4 regions of the Bacillus sp. es.036 genome follow, and region 2 is predicted to be linked to each of the others. Evidence: riboswitches for the same ligand, from Rfam matches in the RefSeq annotation. Region 2 holds a riboswitch; each other region holds the start of a gene.
The links. Region 2 has a riboswitch for S-adenosylmethionine ahead of ATG70_RS07685 (homocysteine S-methyltransferase family protein). Riboswitches for the same ligand answer to the same signal wherever they lie in the genome.
Positions count from the first base shown of each region.

Region 1: another riboswitch for S-adenosylmethionine. It lies ahead of ATG70_RS22000 (2,3-diketo-5-methylthiopentyl-1-phosphate enolase); the one in region 2 lies ahead of ATG70_RS07685 (homocysteine S-methyltransferase family protein).
Region 3: another riboswitch for S-adenosylmethionine. It lies ahead of ATG70_RS09485 (sulfite oxidase-like oxidoreductase); the one in region 2 lies ahead of ATG70_RS07685 (homocysteine S-methyltransferase family protein).
Region 4: another riboswitch for S-adenosylmethionine. It lies ahead of msrA (peptide-methionine (S)-S-oxide reductase MsrA); the one in region 2 lies ahead of ATG70_RS07685 (homocysteine S-methyltransferase family protein).

Region 1 is NZ_PDIZ01000003.1:615,128-619,413, reverse strand. It holds gene ATG70_RS22015 (acireductone dioxygenase) at 1-92, opposite strand, end outside; gene ATG70_RS22010 (methylthioribulose 1-phosphate dehydratase) at 111-734, opposite strand; gene ATG70_RS22005 (2-hydroxy-3-keto-5-methylthiopentenyl-1-phosphate phosphatase) at 697-1,395, opposite strand; gene ATG70_RS22000 (2,3-diketo-5-methylthiopentyl-1-phosphate enolase) at 1,392-2,591, opposite strand; SAM riboswitch class I at 2,687-2,796, opposite strand; gene ATG70_RS21995 (pyridoxal phosphate-dependent aminotransferase) at 2,881-4,053, opposite strand; gene ATG70_RS21990 (carbon-nitrogen family hydrolase) at 4,156-4,286, shown strand, end outside.
Region 2 is NZ_PDIZ01000001.1:1,499,101-1,503,386, reverse strand. It holds gene ATG70_RS07695 (YdhK family protein) at 1-152, opposite strand, end outside; gene murB (UDP-N-acetylmuramate dehydrogenase) at 315-1,238, opposite strand; gene ATG70_RS07685 (homocysteine S-methyltransferase family protein) at 1,614-2,663, opposite strand; SAM riboswitch class I at 2,745-2,854, opposite strand; gene ATG70_RS07680 (DUF3895 domain-containing protein) at 2,944-3,951, opposite strand; gene ATG70_RS07675 (hypothetical protein) at 4,080-4,286, opposite strand, start outside.
Region 3 is NZ_PDIZ01000001.1:1,851,394-1,855,679, forward strand. It holds gene ATG70_RS09480 (copper amine oxidase) at 1-343, opposite strand, end outside; partial or broken gene ATG70_RS09485 (sulfite oxidase-like oxidoreductase) at 589-1,249, opposite strand; SAM riboswitch class I at 1,331-1,429, opposite strand; gene ATG70_RS09490 (GNAT family N-acetyltransferase) at 1,512-1,889, opposite strand; gene ATG70_RS09495 (GNAT family N-acetyltransferase) at 2,171-2,602, opposite strand; gene ATG70_RS09500 (GNAT family N-acetyltransferase) at 2,744-3,307, opposite strand; gene ATG70_RS09505 (hypothetical protein) at 3,456-3,653, opposite strand; gene ATG70_RS09510 (LysE family translocator) at 3,707-4,286, shown strand, end outside.
Region 4 is NZ_PDIZ01000001.1:1,335,692-1,339,977, reverse strand. It holds gene ATG70_RS06985 (hypothetical protein) at 176-2,419, shown strand; gene msrA (peptide-methionine (S)-S-oxide reductase MsrA) at 2,461-3,111, opposite strand; SAM riboswitch class I at 3,212-3,326, opposite strand; gene ATG70_RS06975 (Na+/H+ antiporter NhaC family protein) at 3,407-4,286, opposite strand, start outside.

The DNA.
Region 1 (4,286 bases), on a different contig from region 2:
TCATAAAGAACACCTTCTTGTTGTAGAAATGCACTTACAGCATCCCTTCCTTCAATTACTTCACCTGTATTTCTCACTTTAATAACCGCCATTTTTTCTTCCTCCCTCGCTTAGCTTACTACAGATTGAAAGTTTCTTAATTTAAGATGATAACTAAATAAAAACTCAAATGCTTCGAGATACTTTTTGGCTTCAAAACCATCGCGTCCCCATACCGTAATACCATGATTTTTCATTAATACAGCTTTCGTTTCTTTAGTGATAACATGAACAACATCCTGAGCAAGTAAAGAAAGGTCACTGGAGTTATCAATGATTGGAACGGATATTCGATCATTTTGTCCCCAGAGCCCAAATGCTTTTATTAATTCAACACCCTGAAAAGTAACCTCACCCTCTGTACGAAAAAGTTCAGAAATCACATTGTTATCTACTGTGTGGACGTGCAAACAACATCCTGCATTTGTTTTTTGATAGATGGCCTGATGAACAATTGTTTCAGCAGATGGTTTTAAAGAAGTTTTTTCGATTGCCTGTCCATCACGGTCGACCAATATGAAATCTTCTTCCGTTCGTTTTCTTTTATCTTTACCACTTGTGGTAACAAGAAACTGTAGCGGCTCCTCACTTACTTTGATTGAGAGATTGCCGCTTGTTCCTGGAAACCAATCACGAGCTGCTAACTCATCTTTGATATCAGCGAGTTCGTTCCAACGTTTCTGTACGAGACTCATCATACCCCTCCTTTTCTTCCCTCAATTTTCGAACGATATCATGGAACGACTCAAACGGAACTGCAGGAATGGATAGTTCTTTACACTTCTTTGCTAAGTAATCTCTTGCAAAGACTTGATCTGCCCGTTTAGCTGCCTCTAGATCCGTTATAGAGTCACCGATCACAATTTTTCGGTATGTATCTCCATCAAACTTTTTTAAGATGCCTGGCTTGCAGCATCCGCAATCGTTTGTACAATCATCATCACAAGAGTATGGCCAAGTAATCGTGATCGTTTCGTTCGTAAAATCGCTCCCATTGCAGAAAATGTTCTCTTCTGGTATTTCAAATGGGTTTAGAAGCGGATAGACAAAAAAATCAATTCCTCCGCTTACAACGTAAAGCTGGATTCCTTCTCGTTTTGTATAATGAACAAACTCGGCAAATCCCTGTCTAATCTCGGTTGTAGCTAATAAATAATCAAGCAAATCCTTCTTTCGACTGGAAGGAATCAAATGAAACATCTGCCCCACTCCTTCCCGAATGGATAGGTTCTGCGCTAAAATATTGTCTTTTATTTGCTCCCATTCTTTCGGAGCAAAACGTTTCATTAAGGAAACGATATTATCACTATTTGTAATCGTGCCATCAAAATCACAAAATATAATCGGCTTTTTCATCGAACCACCTCTGTGCTCCCCCACTTTGTAAGTGCCTGGTGAAGTGCCTCACTATTAAGCGATGCCTCTTCGAGAGTTTGATTTGTTAGAACAGCTTCAATCGCAGCTCGGAATGCTTTTCCTCCAGAAGCGGCTCCTCCTGGATGACCGTGCACGCCTCCTCCTGCATTAATAACGCTATCCTTTCCAAAGTCCTGAAGTAAAAGTGGGACCAATCCTGGATGGATGCCTGCTGAAGGAACCGGAAATGTCTTATTCAGTTGATTCTCTTCCGTCAGAGCTAAGGCTGTTGCGAGCGCTTCGTTTCGATCTAACGCCACGCTTCCGTAAGGGGAAGGAAAAAGAGAGAAATCAGCACCAGCGGTTCGAAGTAATTTTCCAAGTAACAGGGAATAACTTATGCCATAAGTGCTCGATGCAGCCATAGCCCCTGAAAAAGAAGGATGAGCCATGATCGGAACCGAGATATCCTTATCCTCAGCAAGAGACTGAAGGACATCTAAACCATATGTAAAAACGTTAAACAACAGGGCATCAGCCCCTAATTCAATCGCGCGTTTTGCTCGATCTTTCAGAATGTCCGTTCTTCCGGTTAAGTTAACCGCATATCGTGTGCGTTTCCCTGTCACTTCTGACGTCTGATCCAGCACTTTTTTTAAAACAGGGACGCGCTTTTCAAGAGGAGATAACTCATTTTCAAAAAGAATTTCATCATCTTTTACGAAATCAACTTTACCAAGGGCTTGTGCCTGCATTTGTTGTTCTAACTCATGCAATGGCTTTCCAATCACCCCTTTAAAAATACTCATGACAAGTGGTCGATCATGCACATCTGCAAGTTTGCGGATGCCTTCTATCCCATGCCCCGGCCCCGGAAAGGCTTGAAGCAACTCATCCGAAAACTCTAAATCAATGAGTTTTATTTCTCCATCAAGAGAAAGTTTGCCGAAAACGGTTGTTAAAATCGCCGGTATATCAGCACTGAAATTAATCGCTGGATAGGAGATAACAATGATCCCTTTACCTTCTCTCTCCTCCACCCTAACGACTTCTCCTTTATGTTTTTGTAACTGTTCTTTTTCTAATAACGGTAGATTCGTCCATGTGCCAACGGTTAATCCGAGAGCGATCGATTCGGCACGCTGGGCTAATTGATGATCATTATTTACAAGATAGGTAGCTATAAGACGGCTCATCACGTTCATTCCTTTCAGTCTTTACCTTTCAATTTTCGCTCATCACACAAAAAAGACCCCTTCACGAGGAAGAGGTCTTTATCACCATGCTCTTCCTCTTATCTTCCAGCTTTTGCTGCGAGAATTAGCACCGTGTCTTTAAGAAAACTTAAAAATCGGTTGCCGGGCTTCAAAGGGCTCGTCCCTCCACCTCTCTGGATAAGAGTTTGCAATTATTCGTTTTTAGTAATTGATTTGAATTATGCCAGACGCAAGAAATTCTGTCAAACTGTTTTTTAATTTTTCTGAATCAAAAGAGATTAAGAGACTTAATTCGTTCCACCGCTTCTCTTAGCTTATCTTCAGACGTTAATAGCCCCACTCGTACATAGCCCTCACCATATTCACCAAACCCGTTGCCAGGTGCGACAACAATTTGGACGCTTTCAAGTAAGTAATCTGCAAAGCTTTCTGAAGTAAAGGATTCAGGTACTTTTAACCAGGCGAAAAACGATCCCGCAGGAGAAGTGACATTCCAGCCAATGTCATGGAGTCCTTGAATGAGAACATTTCGTCTCGACTCATACGTATCGCGAAGGTCTTCTACACACTGCTGCGATCCAAGCAAAGCTTCAGCTGCGGCTTCTTGCACCGCACTAAATAGACTAACGTAAAAATGATCCTGAAGGAGATTGATGCTCTCAACAACAGATTGATTTCCGACTGCAAATCCTACACGCCATCCCGCCATATTATATGTTTTTGAAAGGGTATAGATTTCAATTCCATTGTCTTTTGCACCCCCTGTTTCCAAAAAGCTAATCGGTCGCTCGCCATCAAACCCGATCGCACCGTAAGCGAAATCATGCACAACACAAATATCATTCGTCTCTGCAAAACTGACTGTTTCCTCAAAAAAGCGCTTCGTTGCAACAGCTGCAGTTGGGTTGTTTGGATAATTTAAAAACATCATTTTCGCTTTTTTTAATGAATCCTCTGGAATCGCATCATAGTCTGGTAAGAAATGATTCTCCTCAAGCAACGGCATCATTTGCATATCCGCTTCAGCCATCGCGACACCTGACCAATAATCGGGATATCCAGGGTCTGGAACGAGTGCCACATCACCTTTATTTAGTAAACATTGACTGACCTCGACAAGGCCTGCTTTTCCACCGAAAAGAACGGCAACTTCCTTCTCTGGATCAAGCTTCACTCCAAATTCTCGCTCATAGAAATCAGCAGCCGCCTGCTTCAAAAAAGGCTGTCCTCGAAATGGCGGATATTTGTGATAGGTGGGATTTTCAGCTGCCTTCTGCAAGGACTTGATAATATGATCAGGTGTTGGCTGATCAGGATTTCCCTGTCCAAGATTAATCATGTCATAACCCGCTTCTACATAGCGGTTCACTTTTCCAGCAAGCTTCGCAAAAAATTGTTCCGGTAATCGTTTAAGCGCATCCGAAGTTTGAAATTGTTTCAAAGAATCACATCCTGTTAAAATTTTCGTGAAATTCTAGTAAATTATGTTATCTTGGATACACAATCATGTAAAGCTTATTTTGTAAGCGAGGAGGAGAAAACAATGAAAAAAATCGCTCTGTTGCAATTTGATATTGCGTTTGGAAACCCGGAAGAAAATTTCTCGAAAGTGAAAGAGCTTGTTGCTAAGGCTGTTCATGACAAACCAGATATTATTGTTTTACCAGAACTGTG
Region 2 (4,286 bases):
TCTTCCATGTGATTCTCGGAGTTTGCTGAAGAGTTAGAAGTCGATTGATTGTTTCCGGACTCCTGGTTTATTCCCTCGTTATTGTTTCCGCATGCTGAAAGAATAAGTGATAGTGATAATCCTAATCCTAAAATAACTTTTTTTGTTTTCATGAATACCCTCCTATGATTGGTTTCATTTACCATCAAAGACTACTTTATCTGGAAATTGTGCACTTATCGTGCAGATTTTATTTGTTCACAGTATGATCAAAAGTTGTCTATCTTAAATAAATCACAAAAAAACAGCCGCTCAATTGAGTGGCTGACTTCTCTTTATGCTTGCTCAGGTGGTTCGCCAATAACGCGTACTTCACGTTCAAGCTCGACATCAAATTTTTCTTTTACTGTTCTTTGAACGTGATGAATCACATCCAAATAGTCTGTTGCAGTAGCATTATCGATATTTACAATAAATCCAGCATGCTTTTTAGAAACTTCCGCCCCACCGATTCGAGTACCTTGGAGCTCAGAGTCCTGAATTAATTTACCTGCGAATAGTCCAGGAGGACGTTTGAATACACTACCACAAGAAGGATATTCTAGCGGCTGTTTTGTTTCGCGCTTCTCAGTTAGGTCATCCATGATCGCTTTGATTTCATTATAGTCGCCATCTTTTAGAGCGAAGGTTGCTTCTAAAACAAGCAAACCTTTTTCATCTACGTTACTGTGACGATAAGATAAATCAAGTTCATCAGCGGTTAATTTAATTAACTTTCCTTCTTTCGTTACAGCGAGAACACTTTCGAGACAATCAGCTATCTCTCCACCGTATGCTCCTGCGTTCATATAAACAGCTCCACCAACAGAACCTGGTATACCACATGCAAACTCAAGACCGCTAAGTTTTCCATCACGCGCAAATTCAGATGCATCAATAATTCGAGCGCCTGCTTGAGCAATCACTTTTTTGTCTTTTTTATCAATCAATTTTAAAGAAGACAGATTCAAGACAATACCGCGAATACCACCATCTTGAATGATTACATTTGATCCTTTCCCTAGTATCGTTAAAGGATATTTCTTTTGATAAGCATATTCTACGGCTGCTCTTGCATCTTCAATTGTGTTAGGAAAAACAAGAACATCTGCACACCCACCCATCCTCGTATAGGTGTGGGCATTTAAAGGCTCATTTATTTTCAATTCCGCTTCTGGCAAAATCGAGCGGAGTTCATTTATTACATTTTGATTATCCATAGGCTACCTCGCTTATAAAACAAGTTCTTTTTGTTATGATTTCATTAGAGTTTCGTTGTGTCACATATTCAAACACATTTAAAATAATAACACAACTGATGTCTGAATATGATCATTTTGACAAAAGAAGCTACTATTTTTAAATGAATCTTACGCTAAAGATATAAAAAGCAAGATTTTTCATTGTGGAAAGCTGCTTTTATAACAAAAATCGGGCCGGGATCAATCGTAAAATGTATTGATGTTTTATTACATGCAGACATATCTGTATTGGTTCCATTTTCACTTTCTTTTTATCGTTATTGCCAATACGTTACAGGCCTATTCTTTTTGCAGTAAAAAACGGAGAGGTTTCCCGCTCCGTTTTGTCATCATCTATGCCTTCTGTCGATAAGCCGTATTGTTTTTCTTTAACGATTCATCTGATCCAAACAGAAAATGTTTCTCCATATTTGGAGAGTAAATAGAATTCACAGCTGTTCTACCTACTGTTTCAGCGACTTCTCTCAACATACTTGGAGAAGCACCACAACATAGTCCAAAATAATTTACCCCGACACTTTTTGCTTCTTTTGCCCATTCTGCTAGTTCATAACGGTTGCAATAAAGTGGATCGAGAGATGTTGGAAAGGTTGTCTCTGTTGGCAATGTACAGGCACATCCGCCGTCAGGTAAGTTAAAAAATGTTGGATGTTCTTCTGTTGTTCGATAAGGAATTGGAAGTGCGCCAACATATCCAGTAACAGACTGTCTAATTTTCTCGATGTATGGCTGCATTGTAGCAGGTCCTCGAAAGCAGTTCATTCCAACAACTAGCGCTCCATGTTCTTCTAACAACCGGCAAGCTTCCTCAACGGTATAGCCGTCTCTTAAAATGTTTTCACTCATAAGTCCAAGTGTAATAACTGCTGGAAGATCTTGTTTTTGAATTTCTTCTAAGGCTATTTTCGCTTCTTCGTAATAATAAAATGTTTCCCCATTAATGAAATCAACGCCTTCTTCTTTACTCCATTTTACCATCTCGGAGAACATAGACCGTATTTGTTCTTTACTATTTTCATCTTCTGGATCAAATAGATTCGTATTGGATATATTCCCTGCTACAAGTGCTTCTTCTTCAGGATGTTCCTTCGCTACCTCTTTAGCGAGGCGGATGGCTTGTCGATTTAGCGGCTCTAGCAAGTCTTCTTTTCCAATAATTCTCATTTTCTCTCTGTGGCCATTATACGTAAAAGCTAGCACGACATCAGATCCTGCAAGCATATAATCTCGATAGGTTTGTTTAAGAGCTTCAGGATTATCTAGGGCAACTTCTGGCACGAATGATCCTGCTTGGAGATAACCACGTCGTTCTAATTCAAACAGATAACCTTCCCCGCAAATGACTGGGCCATCTTGCAGGCGTTGTTCAAGTGTTCTTTTCATGTGTAACAGCTCCTTATTCTCTGTAAAATAAAAAATCCCTCTTCTTAAAAAATAAGAAGAGGGATTGCTAACAGAATCCTCCTCTTATCTTCCAGATGACATCATCTGTAGGATTTGGCACCAGCTTCAACTGAAGTTGAAAGGTTGCCGGGCATCATAGGGCCTATTCCCTCCGCCACTCTTGATAAGAGTATTGATTTAATTTTTGAACATGTTTGAAATTATAGACCTGGTATATTGAAATGTCAATGCTTTATCTGATAATTATGAAATGTCAGGATCATTGTCCGCTTTTTAATCGATAGATGCGATCTTCACGTCCAAGCGGCTCAACAGACATGGATCCAGAAGACACAAAAGAATCGAGATAAGTGCAAACTGCATAGTAAATTTTCGGTTTCTTTGTCGAGTAGCGTTTGTCTTGAACTTTTCCTTCTTTGATTAAGAGCTCGCAAATCATCAACGCACTCTCTGTACCTTGTTGAATATAGCCGTCTATCGCTTCCTGAGTTGGAAACGAAAGATCTCCCACAAAATAAGTTTCTTTCGGTTTCTCAACGTTGTTAACGGGTAAAGGTTCTTTCGCTTCGTCAGCGAACAAATCAAAAGAGCCTTGTAACTCATCTTGAGATAAAGTTTCTTTAGGTTGCAAGTCTTCTTTTTTCTGTGTTGGGATATCTAAAGCCTCTAACGTATTACTACCTCTCTGTAACGCTTCCTTTTCTTCACGGTAACCCCTGATTAAACTGTTTAACCGTTTTTCTTGTCGATCAAGTAACGGAAGTTGTAAGGAAAGTGGCTCTTCAATATCGGTTGGTAGCTTCAAACCTTCAGGGATATCATATGTAGGCGAGCCGTTTTGCTTTTTTAATAAGAGTTCATCTAACTCATAATCAATTTTTGTAAAACCTTGTACAACTTCTTTTACGATGGTACCTGGTAAGCCAGTGTGTTCTTCGAAATGGTTAATCCCAAAACGACGCACTTCACCAGTTTTTACATGTCGAACAATGTATTGATAGCGTAATGCACGACCACATTCGCATTTTAGATCTTCTGAGACAGCACCTGCATCCAGATAATCGTCTAGTATCCAATCGTCAAGCAACATTCCAATTTCCTCATCAGTAGCTCCGTTTGGAATCATTCTTCCTTTACTTTGAGCAATCACATTGGCAAAAGCTGTTTTTTTACCTCGTTTAAGAGTATTCATAAGATATGATTGTTGGTCAAATGTAAGATCTTGCAGTAATTGATCTCTCTCAGAGTTCGTAAGGCTCTTTGTCATATAAATCCCTCTCTATGCAATAGTAACGCCATTATAACAGGTATTGCTGTTGTGATGACCCGATCAACTTAATTCTTATAAGAAGAAAAGCCAATCCTGAAAACGAATTGGCGATTTGTTAGGAAAATTTATTTTCTTTCAGGCATAAATGATAAAGATCCTCTGGCACCAACTACAACTCTTTTGGAAACAACTTTTCCGCCTTCATCGTATAAAAGATAGAGTTTTCCTTCTTTCACTTCTCCTTTTACATAAGAAGCTGATGGGTATAGGTCCTTTAAATCATCTATTTGATATACTTTTACCCGTTCTCTAGTTTGATCGAACACTTCAAG
Region 3 (4,286 bases), 350 kb from region 2:
CAAAGAATCCGATATGATTACTCCAGATTTCATTAAATTCAGCACCAGCTTCTTCACCGTAAACAGATGTAATCGCAGCTGTAAGATCTTCTGTATTTTCACTTAAGGCTCCGGCTGAAGCTTCAAAATCGGCAGATCCTTCAGCACCTTTTCTCATTGTTTCAACTGCAAGATAAGCATGCTCACTAAGTAAATGACCAAGATCCGCACGAAGATCAGCTCCTGGAGTTTCAACTGTTGGCTTGTCCATTTGCTTCTCGTGATCAGCAGCGAATGCTCCTGCAGTTGGTATTAGAAGTGAAAAACTAAGTGGAACAATTAGAAGTCCTTTTTTCCAGTCAATCACTTTCTTTTTCATATTCTTGTTCGTATTCATTTTCAAATCAACTCCCCTTAATTTTTGATTTACACTTAGCTAACGGAGAGAAGATCATTTTGGATCATTTTTATTTATGTTTTATTCGATAGTAAAAAAATCAGCAAACCCCCTTCACACGAGGGTTTGCTGATTTTTTTAGTTTATTATATTTTTTTAAAAGTAGAAATTCAGCAAAGCTCATTATCTAGTATTCATTGGTTTTTGATAATTTAGTCGAAATCCTTTTTCTCCCATTCGTCTTCAGGTATATCTAAATCCTCACCAGAAAAACGTTCTTCTTTAAATGGATCAGCATAATTATGAAAACCATTTTGTTCCCAAAAACCAGGTGAGTCCGCCTCAATAAATTCTATCCCTCTTATCCACTTAATACTTTTCCAAAAATAAAGGTGTGGAACGACTAAACGTAACGGCCATCCGTGTTTCGCTGTTAACTTCTCACCGTCGATCGAGTGAGCAAGTATAACATTATCATCTAATAAGTCGGTAAGATGAATATTTGTCGTGTAATTATGGTCTCCATGAAGCATAACATGATTCGACTCAGGGATAATATCGAGTTCTTTTATAAAATCCTTCATCAACACGCCTTCAAACGTATTATCAAAGCGAGACCATCGGGTAACGCAGTGTATGTCACATGTCACCTTCTTCTGAGGTAATGCAAGAAGTGCATCATAAGAGAGAGACTTCACTCGCTACATTTCCAAACACCTTTAAGTCCCACGTTGTCATATCATAAGTCGGAACATCTCCTTCATGGAGAATAGGGAACCTTTCCGTTAATACCTGTCCTGGAGGAAGACGCTCTCCATACTTTTCGTTTGCTTTCGGTACTTTCATTTTACGAATACGGTCCGCTTTCTTCACAGACTTCACACCTTTCATTTTTTCATATGTAACAAAAAAACTCTTCCAATATAGGAAGAGTTCAGTCTTTAACAGAGCTCTCCCTCATCTTCCAGAGCTAAAGCTCTGCTGGAATTAGCACCTTGTTTATCAGGTTGCCGGGCATCAAAGGGCCAGTCCCTCCACCTCTCTCGATAAGGAAAAAAACATGTAATTGTGATTCATTCTATCGGTACCCTTTATTTATTGCAAACCTTTTCTAGAGTGCTTAATCTCCAATCTACTAATCTAGTTCTTTCTGCATCTTAATAAAAGAATAAACCCCTCCATTTGTATGTTGTTGAAAAGAATTATTTTTTTGAAACCCTGCTCTTTGATAGACTTTAATTGCTCTCTCGTTAAAGTCTGCAACAGACATAACGAGTGAAGATGGTCTATACAATTCAATCGCTTTTTCTATGCCAGCTTTTAAATACTCATATCCATGACCATTCCCAACCAGACCTGGACTCATCCCAAGTCCGATTTCAACTTGGTTACCTGATTTAAGAACGTAACTAAAAAAACCTATGAACTGATCCAGGCGATAAACGCTCCAGTAATGAGGATTATTAGCTGCTACTTCCCGAAATTCATACAAATCCTCAGGGTCTTCATCCATATTATAAAATGAGTAATCAACGGTATATTTCCATTAAATGACTCTCGCTGCATCTTGTTCACTCATTTGTTTAAGAATATAGTTCATTCTTTCCCTCTCCTTCTTTTTACTCATAGGAAAAGCCCCATGCCGGGAAATGCATGGGGCTCACACTTTATATTTTAAGGGGGACAGGAACCGGGGAAGTTCCTGTACAAACAGTGTAGCAAGTTCCAGGGGAATACTGATTGATTATGAGTTGTTTTTCACATTCTTTTAATAAATGAAAAGAACGTGGCAAACTATTTATAAACCATGATCGTTTGAAGTTCTCGAAAACCAATGTCTTTATAAATGTATTTTGCGAAGTTAGAGGAATACACATTCAAACGAATCTCCTCATATCCTTGTTCTTTAAAATTTTCAATACTCGCTTGCACAAGCTGCTTAGAGTACCCCTTTCCACGAAACTTCGGAAAAACAAATACATCGTAAATGAAACCATGTTTGCTTTCCGTAAAGTAATCCGTGTTTTCTCCAAGTAGTACCCAACCAGCAATTTCTCCTTTATCCCGATAAATGAGGTGGTAACCACCTCGATCAAGTATGGAAGATACTATTTCAAGTGCTTTCTCTTCTTTTACGATACCTGGATTTGTCGTTCCTTCGTTAACAGATTGAATGGAATTCGACAAAATAAAATCTTTTTCTTCGATTGTCGCTCGTTCGATCACACTATTCCCCTCCATCGCCAAAATCTTTCGTTAATCGTTAATTCTTGATAACAGAATCTAGTTCCTTCTTATTAATTAATTCCTTTATTATCCAAACGATCAAATCATCATTACACTACTACCTCCAACATAGGTGAAATTCTATTCGGTCGTTATGGCATAAACATAGGTATCGATTAACTTACTCCTATCTACTGATTGACTATTATTTTTTAAAATCGCCTCAAGCTGAAAGAAACATCGTTCTGCTACTTTTCTACTTTTCCAATTCTCCGCATTGCAACGGATTTCAATTCTTTTCGCACGAAGTTCTCGAATCGCAAATTTAACAATTCCCTGAACGGCCTCCGTCATATATCCCTCTCCACTATAGTTCGAATCAACCCAGTAACCGATTTCAAACTTACGAACGTTCCAGTCAATGCGATGCAAACCAGAAGAGCCAATGAACATACCAGTTTGTTTATGAAAGAGCAGCAGCCGTAAGTCTTCTCTTTTTAAGAAAGCTGCGTGAGATTCTCGAATATTCGCTTCAACATCGGCTTCTGACTGATCATTATGTGCAAATGGCATATATGGCTTAAGTTCGCTTAACGAGGCATGAATAGACTGATACACTGCTTTGCCATCACCTGGCAACGGATAACGAATATGTAAACGATCCGTGTAAAATTCATTAGGAAAATCAAGTAGAATCGGCTGCATGAAAAAAGTCCTCCAAAAACTCTAAAAGATGTCAGAATTATACCATTAATAAGAAATCTGTCAAGAAAGACGCCCTTTTCTTCCAATCTCTATCTTAGTTTTCCGCCTTTCTAGAAATTCTCCTGAAGAATTGATTTTTTCTTTCTCTTTATCTACCCCCTATCACGTTCTCAAAGCTTTCAGAAATTCGAATAGCCATTTGCCCAGGACCACAACCAACGTCGAGAAGAGTTCCTTTGCCATTTAAATGAAAGGTGGATGTAAGATATTGAATCACTTTCTCCGAGTACAGTGGTCTATATTTCGAATAATATGGGGCTGCTCCTTTAAACAAGTCTTTATACATTTTCACGCCTCCTATATACTAAAAATCAGATCCCGATGAAAGGAGAGTTTCAGTTGGATGTTACACTCATTTTATCATTCTTAGGAGCTGCCGTTCTCTTAACAATCATGCCAGGTCCTGATAATTTATTTGTGTTAGCTCAAAGTATCACTCAAAATAAAAAAGCAGGTATTGCTACCTCCCTAGGGCTTTGTTCAGGCCTTCTCGTACATATTTCTGCTGCAGCTGTCGGAATATCCGCGATTCTTTACCAATCTTCATTTGCCTTTACTATCGTGAAATTAATTGGGGCTGCTTATTTACTGTTCATGGCTTATGAAGCTTTTAAAGAGCGAAACGAATCTTCTAAGCTTCAGAACCAACCATCTCGAACTTATTTTTCTCTATATAAGAAGGGCATAGTAATGAATGTCTTAAATCCAAAAGTTTCTTTGTTCTTCCTTGCTCTCCTACCACAGTTCATTGATCATCAAGCTGGCTCTCCCACTTTTCAAATGTTTTTATTAGGTTTGGTGTTCATTGTTCAAGCACTTATTATTTTTAGTCTGATTAGTGTTTATTCTGGAAAACTAGCAAGCTATATCACTGGGAATTTAACGTTGTTAAGAAGATTTAATCTCACGAAAGCAGCGC
Region 4 (4,286 bases), 160 kb from region 2:
GAAATACTTCACATTAAGCGTTATGTTAATTGTACGACTTATCTAAGTAAGAATCAAATACTTTGCTGATTTCGATTTGACAATTAAATGAATGGGGATTAGCCATTATGATTTCCCTCTCTTCTTTATGTATTTGCTATAATAAAAGAAGTGAATAATGAAATGGAGGATTCGCGTGGAACAGGAACCAGAGTACGGAAAGACACGTAAAGAGACGCATAACCAGAATAAAGTAAAAAAACTATTTACGCGCATAAGGTTGCCTGTACAGTCTTTTTTTAATGCGAGTTGGAAAGGCGCTTCCTATGGTGCCACATTAATCACAATGCTTCTAATCTTCGCCATCGGTTTTGATTTTCATACTGGACTCGGAAAATTAGTAGATCTCTTTCTTTTCTTTCTAATAGCTATTATTGGAACATGGGTAGCCGTGAAAATGGGAGAATGGTTTATAAAAAGAGTTAAAAAACTTCCTACTCTTTTCATCGCTAGTTTAGGTATTTCCCTTACAATCACGATTTACACGTTAGATCAATTTCGCAGTCTTGAGAACATTCTCCCCCTTGCCTATCTCTTAGTTGCTATTGGCGTTATTACTGGAGTACTGTTTGGATACCCGCTAACTACTGGATTGAAGAAACCACTTTCAATCATCATGCTACTTTTAGGGGTTTTCGTAACAGGCATTTTTTGTTACTGGCTATTTACCCCTGGTACCATGGATGAGCGCCTCGCCAACACCGTTGAGCCATTTTCCACCGTCAGTCAAAACCCATCGGAATATGGTGCGCTTGAAGTAAATACGTTTACATACGGAAGTGGAACTGATAAGCAACGAGACGAATTCGGTAATGAAGTCGACCTCCAAACAAGGTCCGTTAATGCTTCAAGCATGATTGGAGAATGGTCTAAAGAACGGGAATGGTTTTGGGGTTTTAAAGATGCTAACGTTCCACTAAATGGCCGTGTATTTATGCCAGAAGGTGAAGGTCCTTTCCCACTCGTTCTTATCGTACATGGAAATCATAAAATGGAAGATTTTTCAGATCAAGGCTACAATTATTTAGGAGAGCTGCTTGCAAGTAGAGGGTTTTTAACCATATCAGTTGATGAAAATTTCTTCAACTCTTCTTGGTCAGGCGGTGTATCAGGAGATATTAATGGCCGAGCCTGGTTATTACTAAAACACATTGAAGAAATTGAATCGTTATCGACACAACAAGATACCCAATTTTTCAATAAAGTTGATATGGATCACATTGCGTTAATTGGTCACTCTCGCGGGGGGCAAGCAGCTATCCTTGCGACAAAATTCAATGAACTCGATCGCTATCCAAACAATGCTAACATGCGTTTTGACTTTAACTACAAGATTGAAACCGTAATTGCACTGGCTCCAACCGATTATCAAACTCTCTCTGATCGTAAAATTGAAGTTGATGATGTAAATTACTTATTACTTGGTGGTTCTTATGATAGTGACTTATCTGAATTTGAAGGAGATCGCCAATATAACGGTATTCAATTAACAGGTAGCGAAAATGCGATGAAATCGTCTCTTTATATTGATGGTGCTAATCATGGACAATTTAACACCACCTGGGGAGAAAATGATACGTACTTCCCTTTTACATTACTATTAAATAAACAGCCTTTACTTGAAGGCGATGAGCAGCGTCAGATTGCAAGCACTTACGTATCCGGTTTTCTAGAGGCAACTCTTCATGAAGATGATCGTTATCAGCCAATGTTTGAGGATTACCGCTATGCACTTGAGTGGTTACCCAAGACAACTTATATTAGTAAATACGAAGATCCGTCCTACCATATATTCAGTGACTTTGAGGAAGATGTGAACGTGCTAACCGCAACATCACCTTTTATTGATATAGAAGCCAATAGCTTTATTCAGTGGTATGAAGGGGAACTTGAATTTCGTAGAGATAAGGAAAGAGGAACTCACGGTGTGTTTTTGAAATGGGATCAATCCTATTCAAAAAATGCATCTTACTCACTAGATCTCACGAAACCGTTACAAGATCCATATCATTTCACACCGAATAGCGCACTAACATTTACTGCAGCAAACGTATCGGAAGCAGAAGATCAACAGCCGGTTGATTTTAGGGTAACTGTAAGCTCAGCCAACGGTGAGTCATCCAGCGTATTGTTAAGTGATATTATGCCAATGCACGGGGCACTCCCTATTCAGCATACGAAAACAAATTTTTTTGAAGAACGGCGTTACGGTGAACCTACCGAACCCGTACTCCAAACGTTTAACATTCCGATACAACTTTTCAAGAAGGAAAACAGATTTGTGAAGCTAGATGAGATCGACTCCATCACGTTTGAGTTTAACGCCTCTCCAAAAGGAAAGATTTTTCTTGATCAAATCGGTGTAAACCAACCAAACTAAAAAAGCTTTTCCTCATACTATTGAGGAAAAGCTTTTTTGTGTTACGAAATTTTACAAGAAGACTGTCCACGCTTAGCAAGATAACTTTGGTGATATTCGTCTGCACGATAAAATGAAGTGATCGGAACAATTTGAGTAACAACATGTTTCTTAAAACGCCCTGAACGCTCAAGATTTTCTTTTGCAATTAATGCAATTTCTGCCTGCTCATTAGAATGGAAAAAGATCGCTGAGCGATAGCGGGTTCCGATATCTTCTCCCTGTTTATTTAAAGAAGTTGGGTTATGATTTTCAAAAAACACTTCCACGAGCTCTTCATAAGAAATGAGGGAAGGATCGTATTCAACTTGCACGGATTCTGCATGACCTGTTAACTCAGAATAAACATCTTCATACGTAGGGTTAATTGTTTCACCACCAGTAAATCCTGCTGTTGTCGAAATAACGCCGTTTAATTGTTGAAATAGTGCTTCTACACCCCAAAAGCACCCTGCTGCAAATGTTGCTTGCTCCACTTTGACCACTCCGTTTCCAGTTATCGTATTGATTTTTTCAGATCGATCATATATGTTTTCCAGTTCATTTAGTGTTAACATATAAAGCTGTTTGGCACCCTTCTTATAGATTCCTTTTTGGAGAAGGGTCTTAATAAGTTGCTGTTTTCTAGTTTCGTTATCCATTAGTGTATGCAAGATCGTTCACTCCCTCTACTAAAACAATTTTCCAGATGAGGATGCATACAAAAAACCCTCATCTGCCCGAACAGAAGAGGGTTTGGATATACCGAGCCTCTTCTCATTTTCCGACTTTCGCCGCAGGAATTGGCACGGTTCCGCATGAACAAAATGTTCATTGGTCCGTTGCCGAGGTATCTAAGGGCCAGTCCCTCCACCTCTCTGAATAAGAAGATCCTTTAAACAAAGGATTATTAAGTTAATCTCAATAATAAATGGTATTAAAACAGTTGTCAATAGAAAAGTGCTCAAGCTAAATCACAAAAGAAATAATAAAATATCCTACTGCAGCCGTCCCTGCTGCAATAAGTGCAGGAGTTAGTTTAAATTTAGCATATGTCATCGGGTTTAACTTTAAAATTCTCGCTATTGTATTCGTATTATCACTTAACGGTGAAGAAAAAGCTCCAAATGTACCGCTCGCAAATACGGCTCCAATGACGAGAGGAAGATCGGTTCCGGTTGAATGACCAAGCGAAATACCAAGCGGCATTAAAATCCCCCAAGTTCCCCACGACGAACCAATGAAATAAGAAATAAACGCACCAACAAGAAACAAAACAGGCGGAACGAATAACGATGGAATCCAATCAAGATTAGATGTGACAAATGTTGAAAATCCAAGCGCTTCAGTTGAGGCAGCGAGCCCCCACACAACCGTTAACAATATGATCACCGGCATCATTTCATTTCCTCCTTCAATAAAGAAAGTCACGAGTTCCTTTAAGGAGAAACGCTGGAATAAATAAAAAAGGAATGTAAGTAGCACCGTTGTTAATAGAGCAAATACCATGGCATCAAGCACATCCGCCTCAATGAATGCTTGAAGTAAGGAGGTAAAGCCTTTTTCATACCCACTCCAATACGTAAGAAAAAGAGTTAACAGTATGACTCCTCCAAGCGGCAGTAATAAGTTGAACGGCTTTTTTGGAAGGTCTTTTGCTACGGCTGGATGACAGTCCTCCCACTGATCATCTAGCTCCTTCTCTTGATTCCCTGCATCAGTCGCTTGTTTTTTGCTGTGATGAAAAAAGCTTAAATAAAAGCCGATTAGAATGATACTGATGGAAAAAAAGTTATACGGAATACTTTGAAGAAAATAACGATAACCATCACCTTCAATGCCTTCCGCT